Regions from separate parts of the Pseudomonas monachiensis genome, predicted to be linked through region 1. Evidence: predicted binding sites of a transcription regulator. Region 1 holds the regulator's gene; each other region holds the start of a gene.

Region 1 (7,232 bases):
GGCGCATGAAGCGCCCCCAGTCCGCGCTCAACACCTTGGCTTCATCGGCCAGGCCATTGACCAGCGGCGTGGCATTTTCCACCAGATCCATGGTGCGGTTGGCCGCCGCCTCGGTCAGCTTGACCACATACCCCAGGCGCTCGGTGGCGTCGGTGATCTGCGACACTTCTTCGGCTTGCGGCATGTGCGGGTCAATCTGGAAATTGACGATCGCGCTATGCAGCTCGCGAGTGAGCTTGCCCACTTCCTGATACAGGCCGCGGTCACGGGTCTGGTTGAGCTCATGGATCAATTGCACCGCGTCGCCGAACTTGCCTTTCTCAAGGCTCTCGACCAATTCGACGGCGTGTTTTTTCAGGGTCGATTCAAAATCGCCCAATGAAGTTTCGTTATTGCCCATAGCTCCCCCGTGGCGCACTCATCAACCGATGCGTTCGAAAATCTTCTCGATTTTTTCTTTCAACGCCTGGGCCGTGAAGGGCTTGACCACATAGCCGTTAACGCCGGCCTGGGCCGCTTCGATGATCTGCTCGCGCTTGGCTTCAGCGGTCACCATCAGCACCGGCAGGTGCTTGAGCTTTTCATCGGCACGCACGTGGCGCAGCAGATCGATACCGGTCATGCCAGGCATGTTCCAGTCCGTTACCAGAAAGTCGATGCTTCCGCTGTTGAGCACCGGAATGGCGGTAGTGCCATCGTCGGCCTCGACGGTGTTGGTGAACCCAAGGTCACGCAGCAGGTTCTTGATGATCCGCCGCATCGTTGAGAAGTCATCAACGATGAGGATTTTCATGTTCTTGTCCAATTCGACCTCCAAGCAGTCTTAAACGCGCCCAGCACCTGGACGCGCCATTTCAATCAATCCGGCAAAGCACTCAATGACTGTCTGGAGCACAACAGATCGCGACCGGCGCAGTTCAACACCACACCAGCCTCGTTCGCAGTGTCCCCACACTGCCTTCAGCGCGCTCGCCACTCCCCCAAACGCCCCCGCAAACGGGCCGCGCACTGGCTGTGTAACTGGCTGACCCGCGATTCGCTGACCCCCAGGACCTCACCGATTTCCTTGAGGTTCAACTCTTCGTCGTAGTACAGCGCCAACACCAGTCGCTCACGCTCCGGCAAATTGGCAATCGCATCCGCCAGCGCCGCCTGGAAGCGTTCATCCTCCAGGTCGCGTGACGGCTCGAGATGAGCACTCGCGCCATCCTCGTGCAGCCCTTCGTGTTCGCCGTCCTGCAACAGATCGTCGAAACTGAACAGCCGGCTGCCCAGGGTGTCGTTCAAAATCCCGTAGTAATCGTCGAGACTCAATTGGAGTTCGGCCGCAACTTCGTGATCTTTAGCGTCACGGCCGGTTTTCGCTTCAATCGAGCGAATGGCATCGCTGACCATGCGCGTATTGCGGTGAACCGAACGTGGCGCCCAGTCCCCCTTGCGCACTTCATCGAGCATGGCGCCGCGGATTCGAATGCCCGCGTACGTCTCGAAACTGGCGCCTTTGCTGGCGTCATATTTGGTCGACACTTCAAGCAGGCCGATCATCCCGGCCTGGATCAGGTCTTCGACCTGGACACTGGCCGGCAAACGCGCCAGCAAGTGGTAGGCAATGCGTTTAACCAGCGGCGCGTAACGCTCGATCAGCTCGTACTGCGCATCGCGTGCCGACTTCTTGTAGAGGTTGTAGCCGCTGGCTGTCATAGAACAGGTCCTGCTGTCTGCTGCACGAGCCGCTCGACGAAAAACTCCAAGTGTCCGCGCGGGTTGGCCGGCAGCGGCCAGGTATCGACCTTCTGCGCGATGGCCTTGAACGCCAGCGAGCACTTGGAACGCGGGAAGGCCTCGTAGACGGCGCGCTGCTTCTGCACGGCCTTGCGCACGCTTTCGTCGTAAGGCACCGCACCAACGTATTGTAGGGCGACGTCGAGGAAGCGATCCGTGACCTTGGTCAACTTGGCGAACAGGTTGCGTCCTTCCTGCGGGCTCTGGGCCATGTTGGCCAGGACGCGGAAGCGGTTCATGCCGTAGTCGCGGTTCAGCAACTTGATCAAGGCGTAGGCATCGGTGATCGAGGTCGGCTCGTCGCACACCACCAGCAGCACTTCCTGGGCTGCGCGGACGAAACTGACTACCGAGTCACCAATGCCCGCAGCGGTGTCGATCACCAGTACGTCGAGGTTGTCGCCAATATCACTGAAGGCCTGGATCAGGCCGGCGTGTTGCGCGGGGCTCAGATGCACCATGCTCTGAGTGCCGGATGCGGCCGGAACGATACGGATGCCGCCGGGTCCCTGCAGCAATACATCGCGCAGTTCGCAGCGGCCTTCGATCACGTCGGCCAGGGTACGTTTGGGTGTCAGGCCCAGCAGAACGTCGACGTTCGCCAGTCCAAGGTCGGCGTCCAACAGCATGACGCGCCGGCCAAGCTCGGCCAAAGCCAGGGACAAGTTCACTGACACATTAGTTTTCCCGACGCCACCTTTGCCGCCGGTCACCGCGATCACCTGTACGGGATGCATGCTGCCCATGTTATTTCTTTACCTTGTCTTGCATAGACGGAGGCCACATTACTGGCTGCGCGTTCACAAACGGAACAATGCATGGCAGACCATCGATGTAGGTACAAAAACTGTTCATTTTTACCTCAGCCAACCTGCTTGGTCGGACTGTGGTAGATGTCAGCGAACATGTCAGCCATGGCTTCTTCGCTGGGTTCTTCCTGCATTTGTACGCTCACGGCGCGGCTGACCAACTGGTGACGACGCGGCAGATGCAAATCATCCGGGATCCGCGGGCCATCGGTCAGGTAAGCCACCGGCAGTTCATGACTGATGGCAAGGCTCAACACCTCGCCCAGACTTGCCGTTTCATCCAGTTTAGTCAGGATGCAGCCTGCGAGCCCACAACGCTTGTAACTGTGATAAGCGGCCGTTAGAACCTGTTTCTGGCTGGTGGTTGCCAGGACCAGATAATTTTTCGAGCGGATGCCGCGACCGGCCAGGCTTTCGAGCTGCATGCGCAGGGCCGGATCGCTGGCCTGAAGGCCCGCGGTATCGATCAGCACCACGCGCTTGCGCAGCAATGGCTCCAGCGCCTGCACCAGGGACTGGCCCGGATCGACGTGGGTCACCGACACATTGAGAATGCGCCCCAGGGTCTTGAGCTGCTCCTGGGCACCGATGCGGAAGCTGTCCATGCTCACCAGCGCAATGTTCTGCGCGCCGTACTTGAGCACGTAGCGGGCAGCCAGCTTGGCCAGGGTGGTGGTCTTGCCCATGCCGGCAGGGCCGACCATGGCAATCACACCGCCCTCTTCCAGCGGCTCGACTTCCGGGGTAACGATCATGCGCGCCAGGTGCGCGAGCAACATGCGCCAGGCCTGACGGGGTTCTTCGATTTCGGTGATCATCGCCAAAAGGTCACGTGACAGCGGGCCGGACAGGCCGATGCGTTGCAGGCGACGCCAGAGGTTGGCCTGGTCCGGACGGCTGCCTTGCAGCTGATTCCAGGCCAGGGAGCCGAGTTGCACTTCCATGAGTTCGCGCAGGCTGTTGAGCTCGAAACGCATCGAGTCGAACGCCCGCGGGTCCACGCCAGCGGACGCTGGCGCAACGGCCGGTACAGGACGACGGGGTTCGGCGTAGGTCGGTTCGATCAGCGGCTCGGCGGCGGTCAACGGCAAGCCGGCGAACAACTGGCGATTGGTTGCATTGTCGCTCTCGCCATCGCCACGCAGACTCAATTCGGCCTGGGCGGTGACGATCCGCGACTGAGTCTTGCGCAGCTCGTCTTCGAGTTCCATGTTCGGAACCCGCGGCGCCAGCGCCGACAGCTTGTAATCCAGCGCAGCCGTCAGCTCGACACCCCCGGCGATCCGGCGGTTGCCAATAATGGCCGCATCAGCGCCCAGCTCATCGCGAACCAGCTTCATGGCCTGACGCATATCGGCGGCGAAAAAACGCTTAACTTGCATAAACCACTACCTCAGCCGTTGGGCCCTACTGTCGCAACGATGGTCACTTGCTTGTTGTCAGGGATTTCCTGGTAAGCCAACACATGCAAACCCGGGACTGCGAGCCGGCCAAATCGCGAGAGCATCGCGCGAACCGGACCGGCCACCAGCAGAATCACCGGCTGACCTTGCATCTCCTGACGCTGCGCCGCGTCAATCAACGAACGTTGCAGCTTCTCAGCCATGCTTGGCTCCAGCAGAACGCCCTCTTCCGAGCCTTGTCCTGCCTTCTGCAGACTATTGAGCAATATTTGTTCCAACCTGGGCTCCAGCGTGATGACTGGCAGCTCCGACTCAGTGCCTACAATGCTTTGGACGATTGCGCGGGATACGCCAACCCGCACGGCAGCCACCAGCGCGGCGGTATCTTGACTCTTGGCGGCATTGTTGGCGATCGCCTCGGCAATGCTGCGGATGTCGCGCACCGGCACTTGTTCGGCCAGCAGCGCTTGCAGCACCTTGAGCAGCTGCGACAGCGAAACCACGCCCGGCACCAGCTCCTCGGCCAGCTTCGGCGAGCTTTTGGCCAGCAATTGCATGAGTTGCTGCACTTCTTCGTGACCGATCAGTTCACTGGAATGCTTGTAGAGTATCTGGTTCAAGTGGGTAGCCACTACTGTACTGGCATCGACCACCGTATAACCGAGGGATTGCGCCTGGGCGCGCTGGCTGATTTCGATCCAGACCGCCTCCAGGCCGAAAGCCGGATCTTTGGCGGTAATGCCGTTGAGCGTGCCGTAGACCTGCCCCGGGTTGATCGCCAGTTCGCGATCCGGGTAAATCTCCGCTTCGGCCAGGATCACCCCCATGAGGGTCAGGCGATAGGCACTTGGGGCCAGGTCGAGGTTGTCGCGGATATGCACCGTGGGCATCAGGAAGCCCAGGTCCTGGGACAGTTTCTTGCGTACGCCCTTGATTCGCGCCAGCAACTGGCCGCCCTGGTTGCGGTCCACCAACGGAATCAGGCGATAACCCACCTCCAGGCCGATCATATCGATCGGCGTCACGTCATCCCAGCCAAGCTCCTTGGTTTCCTGGGCGCGGGCCGGCGACGGCAGCAACTCCTGCTGGCGCTTGACCTCTTGCAGGGCCTGCACCTTGGCGACGTTCTGCTTTTTCCAGAACAGGTAAGCGCCACCGGCCGCCAGCGCCGCCATGCTCAGGAACGAGAAATGCGGCATGCCGGGCACCAGGCCCATGACCGCCATCAAGCCCGCTGCCACCGCCAGCGCCTTGGGCGAGGCGAACATCTGGCGATTGATTTGCTTGCCCATGTCTTCCGAACCGGAAGCACGGGTCACCATGATCGCCGCTGCTGTCGATAACAACAGTGATGGCAATTGCGCCACCAAACCGTCACCGATGGTCAGCAGCGCATACACCTTGCCGGCGTCGCCGAAGGTCATGCCGTGCTGGAAGATACCGACCGCCATGCCGCCGATCAGGTTGATGAACAGGATCAACAGGCCGGCGATGGCGTCACCACGGACAAATTTGCTGGCACCGTCCATGGATCCGTAGAACTCGGCTTCCTGGGCCACTTCCGAACGACGGGCCTTGGCCTGGGCCTGATCGATCAGGCCGGCGTTGAGGTCGGCGTCGATCGCCATTTGCTTGCCGGGCATCGCATCGAGAGTGAAACGCGCGCTCACCTCGGAAATCCGCCCGGCACCCTTGGTCACCACGACGAAGTTGATGATCATCAGGATCGCGAAGACCACGATACCCACCACGTAGTTACCGCCGATCACCACCTCGCCGAAGGCCTGGATCACCTTACCGGCGGCGGCATGGCCGTCCTGACCGTGGAGCATCACCACCCGCGTGGAGGCCACGTTCAACGCCAGGCGCAACAGTGTCGCCACCAACAGAATGGTCGGAAACACCGCGAAATCCAGCGGCCGCAAGGCGTAGACGCACACCAGCAGCACGACGATGGACAGGGCTATGTTGAAGGTGAAGAACACGTCCAGCAGGAACGGCGGCACCGGCAACATCATCATCGCCAGCATGACCAGCAGCAACAGCGGCACGCCCAGATTGCCCCGACTGAGGTCGGCAACGTTTGTGCGGGCACTGTTGATTAACTGAGAGCGATCCACCGGTTTTCCCCGTTCCTTTAAAGCAAACTTTTGACGCCTGAAGCAGGCGCAGGGCGGCTACTGCAAGAAGCTTTCCAACTTTTGCGGCAGGAGAAATAGAGTGTTTTTTCAGGGGGATATGCATCGCCTGGACTGACGCCTTCGCGGGCAAGCCACGCTCCCACAAGTTATCGCCGAACCTGTGGGAGCGGGCTTGCCCGCGAAGGGGCCATCAGCAGCAGCGCGAAACTCAGGAATCGCGGCGCAGATCCGGTGGAATCGGCAGGTCATCCTTAAGCGGATCAGGTCTCTTGCCCTTGCCCGCCCGGTACTGTCGAATCTGATAAACGTAAGCCAACACCTGTGCAACCGCCAGGTAGAGCCCGCCAGGAATTTCCTGCTCAAGCTCGGTGGAGTAGTAAATCGACCGCGCCAGCGCCGGCGATTCCAGCAGCAGGATCTCGTTGGCCGCCGCGATCTCGCGGATCTTCAGGGCCAGGAAGTCGCTACCCTTGGCCAGCAGTACCGGCGCATTACCCTTTTCCGGGTCGTATTTGAGGGCCACCGCGTAGTGGGTCGGGTTGGTGATGACCACGTCGGCCTCGGGAATGGCGGCCATCATCCGTCGCTGGGACATCTCGCGTTGCAGCTGTCGAATCCGCTGCTTGACCTCCGGCCGCCCCTCCTGGTCCTTGTGCTCGTCACGCACTTCCTGCTTGGTCATCAGCAGTTTCTTGTGGCTCTCCCAGAGCTGCACCGGCACGTCCACCACCGCGATCAGGATCAGCCCGCACGCCATCCACAGGGTGCTCCAGCCCACGACTTGCAGGCTGTGAATGATCGCCATGTCCAGGGGCTCATGGGCGATGCGCAGCAGGTCGTCGATGTCCGATGACAGTACCGCCAGCGCCACGAACAGGATAATGATGAACTTGGCCAGGGCCTTGAGCAGTTCGACCAGCGACTTGGTGGAGAACATGCGTTTGAGGCCGGGGCCGGGGTTCAAGCGGCTGAACTTGGGCGCCATGGAACTCGCCGCGAACAGCCAGCCCCCCAGGGAAATCGGACCGATGATGGCGGCCAGTACCAAGGTGATCATCACCGGCTGGATCGACCACAGGGCAATTTGCCCCGAGCGC
Region 2 (7,232 bases), 3.1 Mb from region 1:
AAAGCCGTGACCAACCTGCATCAGGTGGACGATGCACCGTTGCACCACGTGGCAATGCCGGACAGTATGTCCAGTTCGCCGCTGGTGGCTGCGCTGGATCCGCGGGTCGATGAACAGGTGGTGCAGGACCAGATGTGCAATCCGGTGAATCCGGAACCGCCAGCCGAATCAGGACCTGAATCCGATCAGCCGCCAGAAGACCCTGACTCCGGCCGCGAGCAAAGCTTTACCGAAGCCAGGCCTTAATACCGGGGCACAAAAAAAACGGGCAGTCACCGCAAGGGACTGCCCGTTTTCTTGTTGGCGCTCTATCACATGTCGTCTTTGTCGAAGCGGCGTGCTTCGCGTTGCAACTGGTAGACAAAGCGTTCGACCTGACGCTGCACCAGCCCGCTCATGTTGTGAAAGCGAACGCCGGCGAAGGTGGTGGAAATCCTTTCTTCGAAGTGCAGATAACGCAACTCGACCGGTGCGGTCATCTTGCCGAAGGGCAGGTCGGCGTTGAAACGGTCGTAGACCTGACCCAGTTGCAGGCTGCCGGTGATGTCGCCGTCGAAGCGCAGTTTGCAGCCGGTAGCGGAAATATCCAGCAGCTTGCCGCTGATCGGCGCCTTGAGCTTTTCGCCGTCCAGGTTGACGTTGACCAGCTGTGCCAGCTTCAGCGCGGCGCGGAACGCATTGCGGCGCTGGTGGTACACCACTTCATGGGGCAGGGGGCCGCGGTAGCAGCGGCTGCCACCGGATTCGTCGATTTTCAACTGGCCGTTGCTTTCCCAGGCAATGCGTACGCCTTCGTGGAAGCCTTCGACCCTGAACGGCTCGCCCGCCAGCAGGTAACGCTCGCCATCACGGGGAATCATTTCGTCCAGGGCAATCATGTTGCTGTCACGGTCCAGGTCCACCAGGTAGCTCTGGAAGCGCTGGCTGCGCTCATGGAACGTGATGATCAGCGGGTCATGGCTTTCGAGCAGCTGGCGCAGGTTGCTGGAGATTTCCAAGGGCGTGGAGAGCACCTTGGGTGGCTGCGGAGCATCATCCACGGATAAGGCATTGGACACGGTTAATCAATCTCCAGACAAAATTTGACTACGGCAGACTAGCAGTTTGCCAGTATGTTGCGCGTCTTGATAGAGCGAGGGCGTTGACCGCTTCATGCCTGACTGAGCGGGCGTGGCTTGGCAAGCTTGGAGAATGTTCCGCTGGCATCGTAAAGCGCCGGGGTTTCACCGCCGGTGAGGATTTTCAGCTGGGTGGCTGTAGCGGCCTGCTGAGTGAGGATCGACTGGCCGTTGTTGGCGTTGATGGCCTGGCACTGGGCCAGGAGATCGGTCAGCACGTCACTTTGCGCCAGCAACTGCTCGCCAATGCTCGACTGGCCGGCCAATTGCTCAAGGCCGCTGCGGTTGGTCGGCAGGTTGAGGCTGGCGAGGATTTCACTGCGCTTGCGGCCATGCTGTTCGAGCAAAACGATCAACGCCTGTTTCTGCGCCAGGATGTTCTCGAGCAATGGCATGTCGCGGCCATGCAATGCGAGGGATTCGGTCTGCAGTAACTCCAGCAGGTGTTGCGCTGGGGCAAAGTCGTCGGTGATCAGTTGCAGTAGATGAGTGTCGTGCATGGCTGGCCTTGGGTTTTAAGCGTCCAAAAGCCTGGCGCCGGCGGTGGCCTAGCGCTGGGCTTCGAAGTTGAGCAGTTTGCTGGCTACACGGTTGCTGTCGACTTTATAGCTGCCATCGGCAATCGCTGCTTTCAACTCGGCCACGCGGGCGTTGTCGACGGCAGGCTGATCGCGCAGCTTGTCAGTGACCTTCTGCAACTGTTGAGCCTCATTGCTGAGATGTACCGATTCCCCGCTTTTGACGGTGCCGGCCTGTTCGGCCGCGGACTCCAGCGGCGCGGATTTGCCGGCTTCGGCGCTTTCCTTGCTGGCGCTGGTACGTGTACTGCCCGTCAGGGACGAGGAGCTGTTCAAACGGCTGAAATCGATGACCATGATAAAAAACCTCTGGGAATTTGGACGCTTGCCATGGTTTCGGCCATTCCCTGGAAAACTTTAGGCTCATTTATCAATGAACCTTGCGCGCGTCAGCGCTTGCCCTGCATGGAGCACAGTCTAGGGAACAGCCGCGGCAAGCGCCACATTCAGATGAACAGAGCGCCTTACATGGACACTTCCACCTGCCCCGGTGCCATGACCTGCGCCTTGATGACTCGTTGGGAGTTGAGGTTTTTCACCCGGATTTGCTCGCTCAGGCTGCCGTTTGACAGCGCTTCGCCCGGCATGCGCACGCTGAGGGTGCCGCTGCGGGCGGTTATCACCACTTGATCGCCCTTGCGAATGACTTCGGCCTGCTCGATGTTCACCAGGGTAATTACCTGGTCGGCGACCATTGGTCGGGTCAGTCGCTGGCCGATCGCCTGATCGAGGGAGGTCAGGTAGCCCTGGCTGATGAGGCTGATATCGCGCTCGCGCAGGATCACGTCTCCAGGTTCGACAATGGCGGCGCGGCGCAGTGGCCGGGCGCTGGTCACGACCTCGCGAAACAGGCGGACTTGAGCGGGTACGAACACTGTCCAGGGGGAAGTACCCTCGCAGCGAACCTTGACCGTGACCCGTCCCAGCGGCTTGGGACTCTCGAGCGTTGCTGTCAATTCCTTGTCGCACATGGGCATGTGCATGCGCGGATCGAGCGGGTTGACCTGGATCTCGTAGCGACCTTCCGTTTGACTGGTAGCCAGATAGTCTTCTACGGTGAATTCAAGAAAGCCCTGAGTGACGCCGATAAGCATGTCAGGCAAGGTAACCGCGTCAGCAAGGGCAGGGCTGCCAGCGTTGAACAGGCAAACAGCCGCCAGCACGCCGGGCAATTTGCGGTAGGGTGTGGTCAGGCGTCGAAAAAATGTCGGTTCTGTGTTCATAACGATTAAAAAAGCAAGCGCCGTGCCGTTTAGTGATGAAGGCGCGTCGCAACAACACTTGGCGTTGGTGTAGGAGTCTGGGCATGGCTGGTGTAATGGATTCGGTAAACCAGCGCACGCAACTGGTGGGGCAGAATCGCCTTGAGCTGTTGTTGTTCCGTCTCGACGGCCAGCAACTGTACGGGATCAACGTGTTCAAGGTTAGGGAGGTGCTGCAATGCCCCAAACTGACGCTGATGCCCAAATCCAGTCCTGTCGTGTGCGGCGTGGCGAACATCCGGGGGGCGACCATTCCGATCCTTGATCTGGCGATGGCGACCGGCTCCGGCGCGTTGAAGGACAAGAACAACCCCTTCGTGATCATCACGGAGTACAACACCAAGACCCAGGGGTTCCTGGTCCGTTCGGTGGAGCGCATCGTCAACATGAACTGGGAGGAGATCCATCCGCCGCCCAAGGGCACCGGGCGCGATCACTACCTGACGGCGGTGACGCGGGTCGACAATCAGTTGGTCGAAATCATCGACGTCGAAAAGGTGCTGGCGGAAGTGGCTCCGACGCCGGAAGCGATTTCCGTTGGTGTGGTGGATGTCGAAACCCAGCACAAGGCGCTTTCGTTGCGCGTGCTGACGGTCGACGACTCGTCGGTGGCGCGCAAGCAGGTCACGCGTTGCCTGCAAACGGTCGGCGTCGAAGTGGTGGCGTTGAACGACGGTCGGCAAGCGCTGGACTACCTGCGCAAACTGGTCGACGAGGGCAAGAAGCCGGAAGAAGAGTTCCTGATGATGATCTCCGACATCGAGATGCCGGAGATGGACGGGTACACGCTGACGGCGGAAATCCGCAACGACCCGCGCATGCAAAAGCTTCATATCATCCTGCATACTTCGTTGTCGGGGGTATTCAATCAGGCGATGGTCAAGAAGGTCGGTGCCGATGACTTCCTGGCCAAATTCCGTCCTGATGACCTGGCATCCCGGGTAGTCGACCGGATCAAGGCAGCAGATATCAGCTAGGGGCCCGTGCCCCTGGCAGTCAACACGATTTAAGAGGCGGCATCATTGTCTACGGGTAATTTGGATTTCGAACAGTTCCGGGTATTCCTGGAAAAAGCCTGTGGCATTTTGCTCGGTGAAAACAAGCAGTACCTGGTCTCCAGCCGTCTCAACAAACTGATGGAACAGCAAGGCATCAAGTCTTTGGGCGAACTGGTTCAGCGCATGCAGACCCAGCCGCGCAGCGGTTTGCGCGAGCAGGTGGTGGACGCCATGACCACCAACGAAACCCTGTGGTTTCGTGACACCTACCCGTTTGAAGTCTTGAAGAACAAGGTACTGCCCGAAGCGATCAAGGCCAGTCCCGGCCAGCGCCTGCGCATCTGGTCGGCGGCGTGCTCGTCGGGCCAGGAGCCGTATTCGCTGTCGATGTCCATCGACGAATTCGAGCGGGTCAACATGGGCCAGTTGCGGATGGGCGTGCAGATTGTTGCCACCGACCTGTCCGGTACCATGCTGAACAACTGCAAGACCGGCGAGTACGACAGCCTGGCCATCGGCCGCGGTCTTTCGCCCGAGCGCCTGCAGCGTTATTTTGACCCGAAAGGGCCGGGGCGCTGGGCGATCAAGGCGCCTATCAAAAGCCGTGTGGAGTTCCGTTCATTCAACCTGCTGGACAGCTACGCGAGCCTCGGCAAGTTCGACATCGTGTTCTGCCGCAACGTACTGATCTACTTTTCCGCCGAGGTGAAGAAGGACATCCTGTTGCGCATCCACAGCACGTTGAAGCCGGGCGGTTACCTGTTCCTCGGTGCTTCCGAAGCGCTGAACGGTTTGCCGGATCATTACCAGATGGTCCAGTGCAGCCCGGGGATCATTTACCAGGCGAAGTGATGCAAAAGCGCCGCGCATAAAAATGGGAGTCCTCCGGGACTCCTTTTTTATGCGCGGCGCTTTTGCATCACGTAGGAGCTGTCGCAGGCTGCGATCTTTTGATCTTGATCTTGAAAAGCAAAATCAAAAGATCGCAGCCTTCGGCAGCTCCTACAGGGGGGAGTGTGCGTAGGACAAGCGGCAGAAAAGCGGCATCCGGCGGAAAACCGTTGCCGCTTTTCTGGCATTGCCGCGTTGCCATGGCCGGCAAAGCCCCGGTTTCCGGGTTTTTTTGAATTGGCATGGGGCTTGCTAAGTTGATCCTACGAAAAATCAGGTCACCCGAAGGTTTCCCGACATGAGCATCAGCTTCGATAAAGCGCTCGGTATCCACGAACAAGCCCTGGGCTTCCGCGCCCAGCGTGCCGAAGTCCTGGCCAACAACATCACCAACGCCGATACCCCGAACTACAAGGCTCGGGATCTGGACTTCTCGAAAGTGCTCGCCGAGCAGAACGAGAAAACCAAAGGCGGCACCTTCGCCTTGAACATGACCAACAACCGTCATATCGAAGCTGAGGGCCTGGGCAATGGCGACGAGTCGTTGCTGTATCGCACGCCGATGCAACCGTCGATCGACCAGAACACCGTGGACGCCCAGCTTGAACAATCAGCGTACGCGGAAAACGCGATCGGTTTCCAGGCCAGCTTCACCCTGCTCAACAGCAAATTCAAAGGGCTGGTGTCAGCCCTGCGCGGAGAGTAAGCCATGTCTCTATCCAGTGTTTTCAACATTGCCGGTAGCGGCATGAGTGCGCAGACCACGCGTTTGAACACCGTCGCTTCGAACATTGCCAACGCCGAGACCGTCTCGTCGAGCATCGACCAGACCTACCGTGCGCGTCACCCGGTATTCGCCACCATGTTCCAGGGCGGGCAGAGCGGCGGCAGCGATTCGTTGTTCCAGAGCCAGGACGCCGCCGGTCAGGGTGTTCAGGTGCTGGGTGTAGTTGAAGACCAGAGCAACCTCGAGGCGCGCTACGAGCCGAATCATCCGGCGGCCGATGCCAAGGGTTACGTCTACTACCCGAACGTCAACGTGGTGGAGGAAATGGCCGACATGATTTCCGCGAGCCGTTCGTTCCAGACCAACGCCGAAATGATGAACACCGCCAAAACCATGATGCAGAAGGTCCTGACCCTCGGTCAGTGATAAGGGGCGACTCAGATGAGTGTTACCGATTCCACCAGTGGTTTGAGCCTCAACGACATCCTGGCCAACTCTTCGATCAAGACCACCACCACGACTGACGGCCTCGCGTCGGCCACCGGCAGCGCCACGGGCAGCAAGGCCCTGGGCAAGGATGCGTTCCTGCAGTTGCTGGTTACGCAGTTGAAAAACCAGAACCCGCTGGAACCCCAGGACAACGGCGAGTTTGTCGCTCAGTTGGCGCAATTCAGCAGCCTGGAAGGCATCACCACGCTCAACGATACGGTGACCGGCCTGGCCAGCAACTACAACTCGTCCCAGGCCCTGCAGGCGTCGTCGCTGGTGGGCCGTTCGGTCATCGCTCCGGGCGACAAGGCCGTAGTCGATACCACCAAGAGCCTCAGCGGCACGGTAGTCGTGCCGTCTTCAGTGGCGTCCGCCACCCTGAAGATCACCGACTCGGCCGGCAAGACCGTGCGCACCATCGACCTCGGTTCGCAGAAAGCCGGCAACGCCAGCTTCATCTGGGATGGCAAGAACGATGCGGGTGAGACGGTAGCCGCTGGCACCTACACCTTCGGTGCCACGACCACCATCGATGGCAAGTCCGTCGCGTTGATCACTAATCTGCCGGCGACCGTCAACAGTGTGACCATCAGCCAGACCGGTGGTGAGTTGATGCTCAATCTGGCCGGGCTGGGCAGCATTGCCCTGTCCAAAGTACAAACCATTGGTATGTAGAGCCGACTAACACGGCATAAAGGAGTGGATGATGTCTTTTAATATCGGCCTTAGCGGTCTCTATGCAGCCAACAAACAACTGGACGTGACCGGCAACAACATCGCCAACGTCGCGACCACCGGTTTCAAATCGTCCCGTGCAGAATTCGAAGACGTGTACTCGGCGACCCGCCTGGGCACCGGCAGCAAGACAGTCGGCAACGGCGTGCGCCTGGCTAACGTTTCCCAGCAGTTCGGCCAGGGTGACGTGAGCAACACCGGCAACGTGCTCGACATGGGTATCCAGGGCAACGGTTTCTTCGTACTGAGCAACAACGGTTCGTTGACCTACAGCCGTGCCGGTACGTTCAAGACCGATAAGGAAGGCTACGTCACCAACAGCGACGGCACTGCCCGTCTGCAAGGTTACGGCGTGGACTCCAACGGCAAGATCGTCAATGGCGTGCTGACCGACCTGCGGATCGACACCTCCAACCTGGCGCCGAAGTCCACCA
Region 3 (7,232 bases), 3.0 Mb from region 1:
CGAATACCTTGATCAAGGTCTGCACGGGCAACTTCAACGTGTCGGTAAACGCCGCCAGAAACTGCAGGAGTTTGCGCGCCCAGCGCATTCGCGTGGCCGCCTTGACATTGAGTCGGGCGAGCCAACGGCCACTCAGGCGAATCAATAAGCGGTGATAGCGGGCCACCATGACGCAACTGATCAGGCCGCCGAACAGCGAAACGGTGCTGACCATCAGCATCCATTCCATGCGCTGGCTGAGGTGCTGGAACAGGGCGTAAATCAGAATCCCGCTCAGGGCACAGAGGAAAAACAGCAAGTCGCTCAGTTGATCCATGGCAAACACTGCACTGCCCCTGGCGGGACGCACGCCGCGACGCGCCAGTAAGGCCATGATCGTCAGAGGTCCGCCACTGCCGCCGGGCGTGGCGCAGTAGGCGAATTCGGCGGCCATCACCACGCCGAGGCTCCTGAGTCGGCCGACCTTGTCGCACTGATCCCCCAGCAACAGGCGCAAACGCAGAGTGTTCACTCCCCAGCACAGCAGGATCATGCCGAACATGATCAGCAACCACGGCAGCGGAAATGCGCTCAGCCGAGACCAGGTTTCGCTGCCGCCCAACAATAATGGAATCAGCACTGCCGCGAGCAAACCGACGAACAACAGCAGTGCGCGACTCATGCGGCAAGGCCCATTCGGTCGTTTTGCAGCGCCAGCCAGCGGGCCTTGGTCATCGGAACTCTTCCGATGTCGAGCAGGTGCTCCAGGGTTTGTAGCCAGTATCGGCGTGAGAACTCATGGCGCATGTCCACCGGGTGCAGGCCCAGGCGAATCACCGGGGCGTGCTGCCAACGCTGTTCTCGCCAGTCGCTGACGAGCTTCGAAACACCCCGGCGCAAGGCGCTGCGCGCGCTCCAGACCAGCCCCGGCGCCTCTATCGCGATGAAATCCGGTAGCCGGTATAAATGTTGCGAGTCGCTGGTGTAACTCAACGGCAATTGGCGCAACGCCTGGCGAGTGCCCTGGCTCATCAGCCAGGCCGGGGCGACGAACCCCTCGAGCGGCCAGTCATGGCGGTGGAACATATCGATACCCGAACGCAACCGGGCGAGGGCGTCTTCCTGCGACAAACGGTAAAACTCGCCTTCGTGGGTGTAGACCCGACGCATGAACCAGTCGCGGGGATTGATGGTCATCGGCCCGTCGTCACAATGGAAATAGCCATGCAGTGCCAGTTCGTCGCCCCGGGCGACCCTGGCACTGAGCTGGCGACAAAATTGCGGATGGGCGTCCAGATTGTTGTGTTTGTGCAAATCCGGGACCACCAGCCAGGTGATCGGCACGTCACCCAAGGCGTCGACGGTTTCGACGAACGACTGGTAATCGGCCCAGGTGGGCGGTGCCACGTCGTGCAGTACCAGCAGTAAAGCGGGACAGTTCATGGACTCAACCATTGGCTGCCTGCGGCCATTGGCTGCCGAGCACGGCGTGGTAGTGGCGCAGCAGGCTGTTGACCACCGTATCCCAGGCGTAATGCCGTTCGACATGCAATCGCGCTTGCCGGCCCAGGGTTACGCTGCCCGAGCCGAACAGTTCTCGAACGGCGGTGGCCATCGCGGCGGGATTGTTCGGCGCACAGAGCAGGCCGCAGTCCTCGGTGACGATTTCCTCGAAGGCCCCGGCCGCCACGGCTACCACTGGAATGCCGCTGGCCATGGCCTCCAGAATGACCAGGCCGAAGGTTTCCTGATCACCGGCGTGGAGCAATGCGTCGGCGCTGGCCATCAGGCGGGCCACCTGCGCCGCCGGGCAGAACTCGTCGATCACCGTCACGTTGGACGGCACGGCCGTGGGCATCGACGAGCCAACCAGCAGCAGGTGATAGCGTCGGCCCAGGCGTTTCATGCAGTCGAGTAGCACCGGCAGGTTTTTTTCCTTGGACCCGCGCCCGGCGAAGATCAAGAGGCGGGTGTTTTCGTCCAGGCCCAGCTCGGCCCGCAGCCCGGGGTCTCTGGCATCGGGATTGAAGGTTTGCAGGTCGACGCCGAGCGGCTGCACGAAGACATTCCTGACCCCAAGCCCGGTGAGCTTGTCGGCCATGACCCGGCTGGGCGCCAGGACCCGGTCGAAGTTGCCATAGAGCTTGCTGACATAGGCCTCGACGTTGTTGGTCACCCAGCTTCCCATGCGGTTGCTGACCAGCAGCGGCAGGTCCGAGTGATAGAAGCCGATGACCGGCACATCGAGTTGGCGCCGCGCATCCAGCGCCGCCCATGCGGTGAGATAGGGGTCGCCGACTTCGATCAGATCGGGTTGCAAGTCTTGCAGCACATTGCGCCAAGGCGCCAGACGCAGAGGAAAGCGATAACCCTTGCCGAAGGGCAGGGCAGGGGCGGGAACCGTGAAGATGCCATCCTGCTCGCCCAAGGACGATCCGGGGATCAGCAAACTGTGGCGAATGCCTGGCTTGATGCCCAGGCGACGGTGCTTTGCATCCAGATAAGTGCGCACGCCTCCACTGGCGGGGGCGTAGAACATGGTGATGTCCGCGATATGCACGATGAACGATCCTCCGGTCCTGTTACTCCTTTGGTTGACCTATATGAAGGATAGATGTTCGGTCGGGGTTTGTTGCAAGGCGCTGGATGAAGGCTGTTGTGGCGAGGGAGCTTGTCGGATCGCCGCACCGTCCCGACAAGCTCCCTCGCCACATGGGGTTGCTGCATCAGATACGGAAACTGCCTACCAACTGCTTCAACCGTGCCGCCTGCTGCTCAAGGTCCGAGCACGCGCGCAATGTCGATTGCAGGTTCTCCACGCCTTCCTGGTTCAGTGTGTTGATCTCGGTGATGTCGACGTTGATCGACTCCACCACGGCGGTCTGTTCCTCCGTCGCGGTAGCCACCGACTGGTTCATGCCGTCGATTTCACCGATACGCAGCGTCACGCTGTTCAGGCGTTCGCCCGCGAGGTTGGCGATTTCCACGCTGTCCTGACTGTGGCGCTGGCTGTCGCTCATGGTGCTGACCGATTCCCGGGCGCCGACCTGCAACTCCTCGATCATGGTTTGCACCTGTTGTGCCGATTCCTGTGTGCGATGTGCCAGGTTGCGCACTTCGTCCGCCACCACGGCAAATCCACGACCGGCTTCACCGGCGCGGGCGGCTTCAATGGCGGCGTTGAGTGCCAGCAAATTGGTTTGCTGGGAAATGCTGGTGATCACTTCGAGAATCTGCCCGATGTTCACCGTTTTGCTGTTCAGCGATTCGATGTTGGAGCTCGATGCACTGAGCATGCTCGACAGTTGATTCATCGCCGCGATGCTGCGGTCCACCACTTGCTGGCCGTCTTCGGCCAGGTTGCGGGCATCGCTGGCCTGGCTCGAAGCCTGAGCGGCGTTACGGGCAATTTCCTGGGCTGCGGCACCGAGCTGGTTGATCGCGGCCGCGACGCTGCTGGTGCGCGAGGCTTGCTGGTCGGAGTTGAACATCGACGAGTTGGAAGCGGCCACTACGCGCAATGCCACTTCGTTGACTTGCCCGGTGGCTGAGGACACTTCGCGGATCGAGCCGTGAATGCGCTCGACGAAACGGTTGAACGCGGTGCCGAGTGTGCCGAATTCGTCATTGTTCTGGATGGTCAGGCGCTTGGTCAGGTCGCCTTCGCCGTCGGCGATGTCGGCCATGGCACGGGTCATGACGTGCAGCGGCTGGATCAGGATGCGAATCAGCATGCCGAGCAGGGCGATGATGATGGCCACGGCAATAATGGTCGCAACCACAGCCGAGGCGCGGAATTCGCTGAGCATCGAGTAGGCTTTTTCTTTGTCGACCGACACACCGATGTACCAGTTGACCGATGACAAGCCTTTGATCGGGGTGAAGGTCACGATGCGGGTTTTGCCATCGACCTGGATTTCGCTCATTGCGCTGCTGATAGCCGGCGTGTCTTGCGGGTAGACATCCTTGAGCGCCTTCATCGCCAGCGCTTTGTCGGGATGTACCAGGATCTTGCCATCGGAGCTGACCAGGAAGGCATAACCCATGCCGTCGAAATCCAGCGTGCCAAGGCTGTCGGCGATCACTTGCAGACTCAGGTCACCACCGACCACGCCGATGTTCTGGCCGTCCTTGATGACGCTGTCGACAATGGAGATCACCAGTTGGCCGGAAGCCAGATCAATATAAGGCTCGGTCAATGCCGAACCGCTGCTGCCTTGCGCGCTTTTGTACCAAGGGCGTGCACGTGGATCATAGCCATCGGGCATCTTGCTGTCCGGGCGAATGATGAACGAGCCATCCTTGTTGCCGAGGTAGGCACCCATGAAGGTCGAGGTCACGGCTTTTTGTACAAGCAGGCTGGAAACGTTGTCGGCATCGGGGTTGAGCGCAACAGTTTGTGACAGGTTTTCAATCAACAGGCTGCGCCCGTTCAACCAGGTCTGGATATTGTTGGCGGTTACCGCGCCCATTTCCTGCAGATAATTTTCCAGGTTTTCGCGAATGGCATTGCGCTGCAAATAGTCGCTGTACAGCGTGAATGAGGCGAAGGCGGCAATCACAATGAGGGCGGCGGCAAGCAGGATTTTATGGCTGAAACGCAGATTTTTGTTCATGGCTTGGGGTTCCGCTAAGGTCTTAATGTCCAGCGCGTGCTTTTATAAAGGGACGCACGACGGGCAAGGTTGAAAGCAAGTGAATTTTCCGACTCTCCTTAGGGAAATTTCCGACCAGATCGTGTCTGACTGCTTTGTCGTTATCTCTATCGGCCGTGCAGGACCAAAGATTAATCATGGGTGACCAAATGCCTGACTCATTGCAACTCGTTATCGGCGCAGATCTCGAAGGGCAGCCGATTGCCCAGGCCATGCGCCTGGCGAACCGCCACGGATTGATCGCGGGCGCGACCGGCACCGGCAAGACCGTCACTTTGCAACGAATGGCCGAAGCCTTCAGCAATGCCGGCGTAGCGGTGTTCGCCGCCGACATCAAGGGTGACCTGTGCGGCCTTGGCGCCGCCGGCAACCCCCAGGGCAAGATCGCTGAGCGGATTGCCGGGATGCCCTGGCTCAACCACAAGCCTCAGGCTTATCCGGTGACGTTGTGGGACATACACGGTCAGTCCGGTCATCCTTTACGCACAACCTTGAGTGAAATGGGGCCGCTGCTGCTGGGCAGCCTGCTGGAGTTGACCGACAGTCAGCAATCGGCACTCTACGCCGCGTTCAAGGTGGCGGACCGCGAAGGCCTGTTGTTGCTCGATCTCAAGGACCTGAAGGCGTTGCTCAATCACCTGCGGGACAACCCCCAGTTGCTGGGCGACGATGCGGCATTGATGACCACCGGCTCCAGCCAGGCATTGCTGCGACGTCTGGCGACCCTGGAGCAACAGGGCGCCGAAGCCCTGTTCGGCGAGCCGGCGCTGCAACTCGAAGACATCCTGCAACCCACGGCGGATGGCCGTGGGCGCATTCATTTGCTGGACGCCAGCCGCCTGGTGCATGAGGCGCCGAAAGTCTATGCGACGTTCCTGCTGTGGCTGTTGGCCGAACTGTTCGAGCAACTGCCGGAGCGTGGCGATGCCGAAAAACCCTTGCTGGCATTGTTCTTCGACGAAGCTCACTTGTTGTTCAACGGTACGCCCCAGGCATTGCGTGATCGTCTGGAACAGGTTGTAAGGCTGATTCGTTCGAAAGGCGTGGGCGTGTATTTCGTCACCCAGTCGCCGGGTGACCTGCCGGATGATGTGCTGGCGCAGTTGGGTTTGCGCGTCCAGCACGGTCTGCGTGCGTTCACGGCCAAGGAGCAGAAGTCCCTGCGCGCGGTGGCCGAAGGATTCCGGCCGAATCCTGCGTTCGACGCGTTGTCGGTGCTGACCGAGCTCGGGATCGGTGAGGCGCTGGTCGGCACCCTGCAGGAAAAGGGCACGCCGGAAATGGTCCAGCGGGTATTGGTGGCACCACCGCAATCGCGGATCGGGCCTTTGACTGAAACCGAGCGCACGATGTTGATCGCAGGCTCACCGTTCAAAGGGCGTTATGACCAACCGATCGATCGCGAATCAGCCTATGAGGTGCTGGTGGGACGCAAGGGACTGGCACCTGAGCCCGAAGCGGAGCAGGGCAAACAGGAACCGAGTTTCACCGAACAGGCCGGAGAGTTCCTCGGCACAGCGGCTGGGAAGGCGCTGAAATCGGCGATGCAACAGGCGGCGAACCAGATTGGCCGACAGTTGGTGCGCGGCTTGATGGGCTCGTTGCTGGGCAGCAAAAAACGCCGCTGAAAGCAAAGGATCGCAGCCTTCGGCAGCTCCTACGGGTTGCTCGCAAATTTAAATGTAGGAGCTGCCGGAGGCTGCGATCTTTTGATCTTGTCTTTAACCTTTGGTTTTGGCATGCGCCGCCAACCGCTCCAGCGCTGCCCGCAGATTCGGGTCGCTGATCCCGTCGGCCGTGGCCTGAATGGTCGCTGCCGCGTCGTTGGACAAGTCCATGGTATGCCCGGTCGCACCTTGCTGAACGGTCGGCGGTTGAACTTTGAACAGGATCCGGGTCAGATTGGCAAACTCGTCGAACATTTGCAGTTGCCGTTGCAGGCGCTTCTGCTGGTAGCGCAGGCGGGTTGCCCAATGACCGTCGGTGACAATCAGCAACAAACTGCCTTCGCGCCAGGAAGCCACGTGGCAATGCTCGCGAGCGGCGGGTTGCAATTGGCTTTCGAGCAAGCGTTGCAGGTGACCCAGGCGTTGAGCGTGGCCGAGAATGGCCTTCAGCGGCTTGGCTTCGCGTAGTAGAACGGCAGGTACTTTGGCCGTAAGTGGGCGAAATGCCATGATCAGACACCTGAAGTAACAGAGGCGCCATGGTAGCAGAAAGCGCCGGATGCACCCGCCCATTGCTTTTGTGGGCGCTTTACCCATTAAATCAACAACTAACTTCTGTCTTGAACGGCTTGAAGTTGAGCAAAACGCCCTTATTTTAAGTGAGCCCCGTCAAAGCGCTGTGCCAGCATCGTGGAATATCGCCACTTTCCTCTCCATCGTTTCCGGGTAGAATGCTCGTTCGCATGCGGCCATGAGGGCTGCACGGGCGACTCACGGGGCCGCCCTCCATCCCTTTAGTGTGGAAGATCCTGCCGATATGTTTGCGCCTTTGTTAAAGAAACTTTTTGGAAGCAAGAACGAGCGTGAAGTCAAGCGCATGCTCAAGACGGTGCAACTCGTCAATGCCTTCGAAGAGCAAATGGTGGCCCTT
Region 4 (7,232 bases), 1.1 Mb from region 1:
GCAACGAGTCGACGCTCAAGCGTTCGATGTCACTGGATTCGGTGACCGGTAGCGAGTCGGTGCGCAGCGTCAACAAATCCAATGCGGATCGCTTTCACGCCGACCTCAAGTCCCGAGTCATCCGCGGCTTTTAACGTAGAAAACGCCGACAAAAAAGCCGACATCGCTGTCGGCTTTTTTATCGGTCACTGTTTGGGCGGTTCAGCCGGTTTGGCTGGCTCGCCCGGTTTCGGCGCCGGGCCATCAAACAGGTTCAGACGCTCACGCAGTTCATGAGCCGGCAGCGGTTCCTTGTCCGCCGGCAACGCGTTCGGGTCGACCGGCTCAGCCGGTGCAGCTCCCGGAGCGGCCGAACCTTGCGGTGCATCAGGAGCAGGCTCCGCGCCTTGCGAGCCTTCGATCGCACGCTGGGCTTTTTTCGTCAGTACGACGATGTCGATACGGCGGTTCACCGGGTTGAACGGATGCTCGCGATCGAACAGGGCCGACGAGGCATAGCCGACCACCCGTGCCACCTGAGCATCCGGATAGCTGCCCGCCACTAGCGCACGCCGTGCGGCGTTGGCACGATTGGCCGAAAGCTCCCAGTTACCGAAATCACCGGTGCCGGTGTATGGCTTGGCATCGGTGTGGCCGCTGATGCTGATCTTGTTCGGCACCGCCTTGATGGTGTCGGCCATGGCCAGCAGGATGTCTTCGAAATACGGCTTCAAGCGAGCTGAGCCTGAGTCGAACATCGGGCGGTTTTCCGCGTCCATGATCTGGATGCGCAGGCCGTCCTGAGTGATCTCGAACAGGATCTGGTCCTTGAACTTCTGCATCTGCGGGTTTTCTTCGACCTTGTTCTGCAATTCTTGCAGCAACAGTTCGAGGCGCTCTTTTTCGACCTGCTCGGCCATGCCTTCGACCTGATCGGTATCGATGGTGACCTTGTCCGGTTGTGGCTGGGACTTCACCTCCGGGTTGAGGGTGTTTTCCGGCGCCAGGGTCGGTGTGCCGCCCAGATCGATGATGTAGGGCGTGCCGCTTTCGGAAAAGCCGATCGGGTCCTTGAAGTAACCGGCGATGGCAATCTTCTGTTCCGGCGTGGCGGTGGACAGCAGCCACAACACCAGGAAGAACGCCATCATCGCCGTGGCGAAGTCGGCGAAGGCGATTTTCCACGCGCCCCCGTGATGCCCGCCGGCGATGCGCTTGACGCGCTTGATGATTATCGGCTGGTTATTTTCCATGGAGAGTGCTCTGTCTCACAAATACTGTTCCTTTTTGACGGTGCCTGTTGTCGCCATACTGCGTTGCCGCTCCTCGCCATAGCGGGCTATGACTCGTCGCGGCGCCTTGTCTGGCAACAACAGTCACTCGCCAAAAAGGAGCGTATTTGCGAAACAAAGCACTAACGACCGCGAACCGCTTGTTCCAGCTCGGCGAAGCTTGGACGGTGCGCCGGGTACAGGACCTTGCGCCCGAACTCCACGGCCAGCGATGGCGGCATGCCGGAAGCCGAAGCCACCAGCGAGGCCTTGATGGCTTCGTAGACGTTCAGCTCTTCCTTGGCATCGTGGGCCAGAGAATGGGCCAGCGGGCCGAAGAAGCCGTAGGCGGCGAGAATACCGAAGAAGGTACCCACCAGTGCCGCACCGACGTGCAGGCCGATGGACTTCTGGTCGCCCTCACCCAACGAAGCCATGGTCACCACGATCCCCAGTACCGCCGCGACGATACCGAAACCAGGCATGGCATCGGCGATGCCGTTGACGGCGTGGGATGGATGCTCAAGGTCTTCCTTGAGGCTGAACAGCTCCATGTCGAACAAGCCTTCCAGCTCGTGGGGAGCCATGTTGCCGGAGGACATGATGCGCAGGTAATCGCAGATGAACGCGGTCATGCGCTCGTCCTTCAGCACCGTCGGGTACTTGGCGAAGATCGGGCTCGCGGCGGCATCTTCGATGTCGCCTTCGATGGCCATCATGCCTTCGCGGCGGCTCTTGTTGAGGATCTCGTAGATCAGGCCCAGCACTTCCAGGTAGAAGGCGTGGTTGAAACGCGAACTGAACATGCTCAGGGACTTCTTGAGCACGTGCATCGTCATATAGCCGGGGTTGGCCTGCAAGAAGGCGCCGAGGGCCGCGCCGCCGATGATCATGACCTCGAAAGGCTGGATCAGGGCGGCAATCTTGCCGTGGGAAAGCACGTATCCGCCGAGCACGCTCGCGAATACGACGATGATGCCGATAATTTTAGCCATAGGTTAGGAGAGCACTTACTGAGTCGGGTTCAAGGTCATATTCGGAAGTTAAAAAATCTCTTCTTCTACTTATCGGCAAAACTGCGCCAGACTATAGCCAGTTCAGGCGAAAAGCTAATTTGACCCCTTGCGGGCACAGGTACTGTTGACGATGATCGCCTCCCACCATGGTTAACGAAACGAACGCCCCAACCCCGAAACCGACCACTCTCGAAGGCTGGGTCAAGCTTCTCGATGGCGTGCGCCTGCCGGTTCCGCAAGCCAGCCACGACCGGGTCTGCAAGGCCATCCGCGACAATCGCAGCTCGTTGCGCGATATCGCCGACCTCATGCAAGGCAGCCCGGCCCTGGCCTTGAGCGTGATTCGCGAAGCCAACCGGCATACCCACGGCGGCATGACCGAGCCTGCGGAAAACCTTGAAGTTGCGATCAATCGCCTCGGCCTGAAACGCACCGAAGAACTGCTCGCGCGCCTGCCCGCCGAACCCCAGTCCGAGATTCCCAAAGCCCTGCGTCAGTTGCAGATGATCAGCCAGCACGCCACGCAACAGGCCAACGGCTTTTTTGCCAGTCGCCTGGCGCGCCTGTGGCAGGACATCCACTGGGGCAGCCTGCTGTTTCTTTCGCCCCTGTGGCCGCTGGCGCTGACCCATCCGAAACTGCTCGAAGACTGGGAGCTGCGGGTCATCCATAAAGGTGAATCGGCACGCAAAGTCGAACAGCAACTGTTTGGCGTACGCCTGCTGGAGATTGGCCAGGCACTGGTGGAGGTCTGGCACCTGCCGATCTGGGTGCAGCAAGGCTATCGACTGCTGCTCACCGAGCAGCGGGAACTGGTGAAGGTCCTGCGTATTGCCCGTGACAGCGAGCATCCACTGCGCCAGCAGAACCGCCTCGATGACGATCCGACCCTGCGCCGCTGGCTCAATCAACCGGCCAACACCGTGCTGCTGGCCAACGGGCTGGCGCTGTCGGCGCAACACGCCTGGGACAGCCCCCACAGTGAGCGCTGGCAGTACCTGACCAGCCTTTACCTGCAAATGCCGATGGACGAGCTGCAGCAACAACTGCACCAGCAAGCCGCCAACAGCGCACGCCAACACGCCATGCCCGACCTCTGGCACCCCGCCGAGTCGCTGATCTGGCCGTGGGGCATGAACCGTGTCCACGCAGGCTTGCTGCCGGCAGCGGCACCCACCGCCGAAGACCTGGCGAAGTGGCGCAAGCAATGCGCCGAACTGCTGGTCGAGCCGAGTCGTTTCACCAATGCCATGCACTTGACCATCGCCGCCCGGGACGCCCTCGTGGCCTGCGGCATGCGCCGGGTGATGATCCTGATGGCCGACCGCACCCACGCCAATCTGCGCGTGCACCAAACGGCCGGCCTGCCGAAGGAGGCTGCCGGGTTGAATTTCGTGGTCAGCCAGAGCAACGTGTTGCAACGCCTGCTCGCGCAACAGGCCCAGGTGCGACTGACGCCAACCAACAACGCGCAATTCTCGGCCCTGCTGCCCAACAGCCTGCGTTCGCAGTTCAATGGTGAACACTTGCTGCTGCGCTCGCTGGTCAACAATGGCCGGGTGATCATGATCATCGTGGCGGATCAAGGCGGCGGGCCGTTTTCGGAAATTTCCGTACAGGCCTTCGGCAAAACCGCGCAGTGCATCGAAAAAGCCCTGCACAGCTTTAGCCACCGTGGCCAATAAGCTGCGTTACAATCCTCCCTTTTGTGCTCTGGAGACCTCACATGTCTGACTTCTCTGGCTTGCCGCTGGTGATCGAGCCGAGCGACTTGCTCCCTCGCCTCGACGCCCGCGAACTGATTCTGGTGGACTTGACCAGTCCCGCCCGCTACGCCGAAGGGCACATTCCCGGCGCACGCTTTGTCGACCCGAAACGCACACAGCTCGGCCAGGCCCCCGCCCCGGGGCTGATGCCCCCGCAGGCAGCACTCGAAGCGCTGTTTGGTGAACTGGGACACAACCCCGACGCGATCTACGTGGTGTATGACGACGAAGGCGGCGGTTGGGCCGGGCGCTTCATCTGGCTGCTGGATGTCATCGGCCACAGCAAGTACCACTATATCGACGGCGGCCTGACGGCCTGGCTGGCGGAAGGCTTGCCCATGTCGATCCAGATCCCGCCACCGGTGGGCGGACCGGTTTCACTGACCTTGCACGACGAACCCACCGCCACCCGCGAATACCTGCAAAGCCGTCTCGGCGCCGCCGACCTGGCAATCTGGGATGCACGCGGGCCGCAGGAGTACTCCGGCGAGAAAGTCCTGGCAGCCAAGGGCGGGCACATTCCCGGCGCGGTCAATTTCGAATGGACCGCGGGCATGGATCGGGCACGCCAGTTGCGCATCCGCACCGACATGCCGCAGATCCTCGAACAACTCGGGATCAGCAAAGACAAAGAAGTGATTACCCACTGCCAGACTCACCATCGTTCTGGCTTCACCTATCTGGTGGCCAAATCCCTCGGTTATCCGCGGGTCAAAGGCTACGCCGGCTCCTGGGGCGAATGGGGCAACCATCCCGATACCCCGGTAGAAATTTAAGATTTTTAAGGACCGTTAATGAACAAGCGTCTGTTTCTCCTCGGCCAGTACCTGCTGCCCCACAACCTGCTCTCGCGACTGGCCGGCTGCATCGCCGAATGCCGCGTTCGCTGGTTCAAGAATGCCTTTACCGCCTGGTTCGCCAAGCGTTATCAGGTGGACATGTCCCAGGCGCTGGTCGAAGACCTGACCGCCTACGAGCACTTCAACGCGTTCTTCACCCGTGCATTGAAAGACGGTGCCCGTCCATTGGACGAAACCCCTGGCGCGATCCTCAGCCCCGCCGACGGTGCGATCAGCCAGCTCGGCCCGATCGAGCACGGCCGCGTGTTCCAGGCCAAGGGCCACAGCTTCAGCGTGCTGGAACTGTTGGGTGGCGATGCGGCAAATGCTGCGCCGTTCATGGGTGGTGACTTCGCGACCATCTACCTGTCGCCGAAGGACTACCACCGCGTGCACATGCCGCTGGCCGGCACCCTGCGCGAGATGGTCTACATCCCGGGCCGTCTGTTCTCGGTCAACCAGACCACCGCTGAAAACGTTCCGGAACTGTTCGCCCGCAACGAGCGCGTGGCGTGCATTTTCGACACCGAGCGCGGGCCTATGGCCGTGGTGCTGGTGGGCGCGATGATCGTGGCGTCGATTGAAACGGTGTGGGCCGGCCTGGTCACGCCGCCGAAGCGCGAGCTGAAAACCTTCCGCTACGACGAAGCCGCGCGCGCGCCGATCCACCTGGAAAAAGGTGCGGAGCTGGGACGCTTCAAACTGGGTTCGACCGCTGTCGTGCTGTTCGGGCCGGATCAGGTGAAGTGGGCTGAAGAAATGACCGCCGGTACTGCGGTGCAGATGGGCCAGGGCATGGGCCTGCCAAAGGCCTGATCTGTAGAGATCTAATGTGGGAGCGAGCTTGCTCGCGATTGCATAGTGTCAGTCGACATCTTCGTTGACTGATACACCGCTATCGCGAGCAAGCTCGCTCCCACATTTATTTGTGGTGCCTAGAGCTGGCCGTCGCGATCGCGGAAGCCCAGCAGATACAACACGCCATCCAGCCCGAGGGTGGAAATCGCCTGCTTCGCCGACTGCTTGACCAGCGGCTTGGCGCGGAATGCCACACCCAACCCGGCAATCGCCAGCATCGGCAGATCGTTGGCACCATCGCCTACCGCAATGGTCTGCTCCAGGCGCAAGCCTTCCTTGTGTGCCAGTTCCTTCAGCAAATCCGCCTTGCGCTGCGCATCGACAATCGGCTCGACCGCCACGCCGGTGACTTTGCCGTCGACCACTTCCAGTTCGTTGGCGAACACGTAGTCGATACCCAGCCTGGCCTGCAATTGCTTGGCGAAGTAGGTGAAGCCACCTGACAGAATCGCGGTCTTGTAGCCCAGGCGCTTGAGTTCGGCGAACAGGGTTTCAGCACCTTCGGTCAGGCGCAGCGAGGCGCCGATGGAGTCCAGCACATTGACGTCCAGCCCCTTGAGCAAGGCCAGGCGTTCCTTGAAGCTGGCGCGAAAATCCAGTTCGCCGGCCATCGCCCGCTCGGTGATTTCCGACACTTTGTCGCCGACGCCTGCAGCCTTGGCCAGTTCATCGATCACTTCGGCTTCGATGAGCGTTGAATCCATGTCGAACACAGCCAGGCGACGGTTGCGACGGAACAGCGAATCTTCCTGGAAGGCAATATCGACATTCAGTTCCTGGGCAACGCTGAGGAATTCGGCACGCAGCGCCTGCGGATCAGCCGCTTCGCCACGCACGGAAAACTCGATGCAGCCCTTGCCCTTGTCGGCCGGCGTGTCCAGCGGCATGCGCCCGGACAGACGATCGATGTGGTCGATGTTCAGGCCATATTTGGCGGTGATCGAACTCACGGCCTGCAACTGCCCGGCCGTCACCTTGCGGGTCAACAGGGTCACGATGTGGCGTTTTTTGCCCTGGTTGCCGACCCACTGCTGGTAATCCTCTTCGGACACCGGCGTGAAACGCACCTGTTGATCGAGCTCATAGCCCTTGAACAGGATGTCCTTGAGCACGGACCTGCCTTGTTCGGTGTCGGGAATTTCAACCAGGATACCGAACGACAAGGTGTCGTGGATCACCGCCTGACCGATGTCGAGAATGTTCACACCACCCTGGGCCAGAACGCCGGTAATGGCCGCAGTCAGACCCGGACGGTCGACTCCCGTGATGTTTATCAGGACGATTTCGCGCAAGGCGCACCCCCGCAGGTGGAAAAAAACCGCATTCTACCCACTTTCAGTGACCATCGGGCACCGTGAGCGCTTTGACGGTCTAGGGCCTGTCGCTATACTGCGCGTCAACTCCACGGACAAAAGAGCCGAGCTCAAGTGAACCGGCCTACGCCAGTAAAAACCGACAACTTCTTCCTGCTGATCTTCCGGGCACTGCGTCACCGCCGTGTAC

Evidence for each region. Region 1 encodes FliA, which starts transcription of late flagellar genes. Its sites were predicted from a motif close to CTAAAGTTTNNNNNNNNNNNGCCGNTAA; they were not measured.
Region 2: flgM (flagellar biosynthesis anti-sigma factor FlgM) is a predicted target of FliA. The motif match lies at 2,030-2,057, and genes of this name have one in related genera.
Region 3: ACMDB8_RS21945 (methyl-accepting chemotaxis protein) is a predicted target of FliA. The motif match lies at 4,742-4,769, and genes of this name have one in related genera.
Region 4: motA (flagellar motor stator protein MotA) is a predicted target of FliA. The motif match lies at 2,315-2,342, and genes of this name have one in related genera.

The regions. Positions count from the first base shown of each region.
Region 1 covers NZ_CP178857.1:1,604,819-1,612,050, reverse strand. Annotated here, with positions in the region: gene ACMDB8_RS07180 (protein phosphatase CheZ) at 1-400, opposite strand, end outside; gene ACMDB8_RS07175 (chemotaxis response regulator CheY) at 422-793, opposite strand; gene fliA (RNA polymerase sigma factor FliA) at 961-1,701, opposite strand; gene fleN (flagellar synthesis regulator FleN) at 1,698-2,528, opposite strand; gene flhF (flagellar biosynthesis protein FlhF) at 2,645-3,973, opposite strand; gene flhA (flagellar biosynthesis protein FlhA) at 3,985-6,114, opposite strand; gene flhB (flagellar biosynthesis protein FlhB) at 6,344-7,232, opposite strand, start outside.
Region 2 covers NZ_CP178857.1:4,708,989-4,716,220, reverse strand. Annotated here, with positions in the region: gene ACMDB8_RS21100 (MFS transporter) at 1-246, shown strand, start outside; gene ACMDB8_RS21095 (flagellar brake protein) at 312-1,058, opposite strand; gene ACMDB8_RS21090 (flagella synthesis protein FlgN) at 1,151-1,618, opposite strand; gene flgM (flagellar biosynthesis anti-sigma factor FlgM) at 1,667-1,993, opposite strand; gene flgA (flagellar basal body P-ring formation chaperone FlgA) at 2,161-2,919, opposite strand; gene ACMDB8_RS21075 (chemotaxis protein CheV) at 3,003-3,935, shown strand; gene cheR (protein-glutamate O-methyltransferase CheR) at 3,981-4,808, shown strand; gene flgB (flagellar basal body rod protein FlgB) at 5,146-5,553, shown strand; gene flgC (flagellar basal body rod protein FlgC) at 5,557-6,000, shown strand; gene flgD (flagellar hook assembly protein FlgD) at 6,016-6,738, shown strand; gene flgE (flagellar hook protein FlgE) at 6,770-7,232, shown strand, end outside.
Region 3 covers NZ_CP178857.1:4,903,482-4,910,713, reverse strand. Annotated here, with positions in the region: gene ACMDB8_RS21960 (lysylphosphatidylglycerol synthase transmembrane domain-containing protein) at 1-661, opposite strand, end outside; gene ACMDB8_RS21955 (DUF2334 domain-containing protein) at 658-1,434, opposite strand; gene ACMDB8_RS21950 (glycosyltransferase family 4 protein) at 1,427-2,539, opposite strand; gene ACMDB8_RS21945 (methyl-accepting chemotaxis protein) at 2,706-4,595, opposite strand; gene ACMDB8_RS21940 (helicase HerA-like domain-containing protein) at 4,784-6,262, shown strand; gene ACMDB8_RS21935 (DUF721 domain-containing protein) at 6,356-6,811, opposite strand; gene secA (preprotein translocase subunit SecA) at 7,119-7,232, shown strand, end outside.
Region 4 covers NZ_CP178857.1:461,659-468,890, reverse strand. Annotated here, with positions in the region: gene ACMDB8_RS02015 (toll/interleukin-1 receptor domain-containing protein) at 1-134, shown strand, start outside; gene motB (flagellar motor protein MotB) at 186-1,232, opposite strand; gene motA (flagellar motor stator protein MotA) at 1,394-2,245, opposite strand; gene ACMDB8_RS02000 (HDOD domain-containing protein) at 2,413-3,951, shown strand; gene ACMDB8_RS01995 (rhodanese-like domain-containing protein) at 3,993-4,808, shown strand; gene asd (archaetidylserine decarboxylase) at 4,827-5,687, shown strand; gene serB (phosphoserine phosphatase SerB) at 5,807-7,021, opposite strand; gene ACMDB8_RS01980 (AhpA/YtjB family protein) at 7,157-7,232, shown strand, end outside.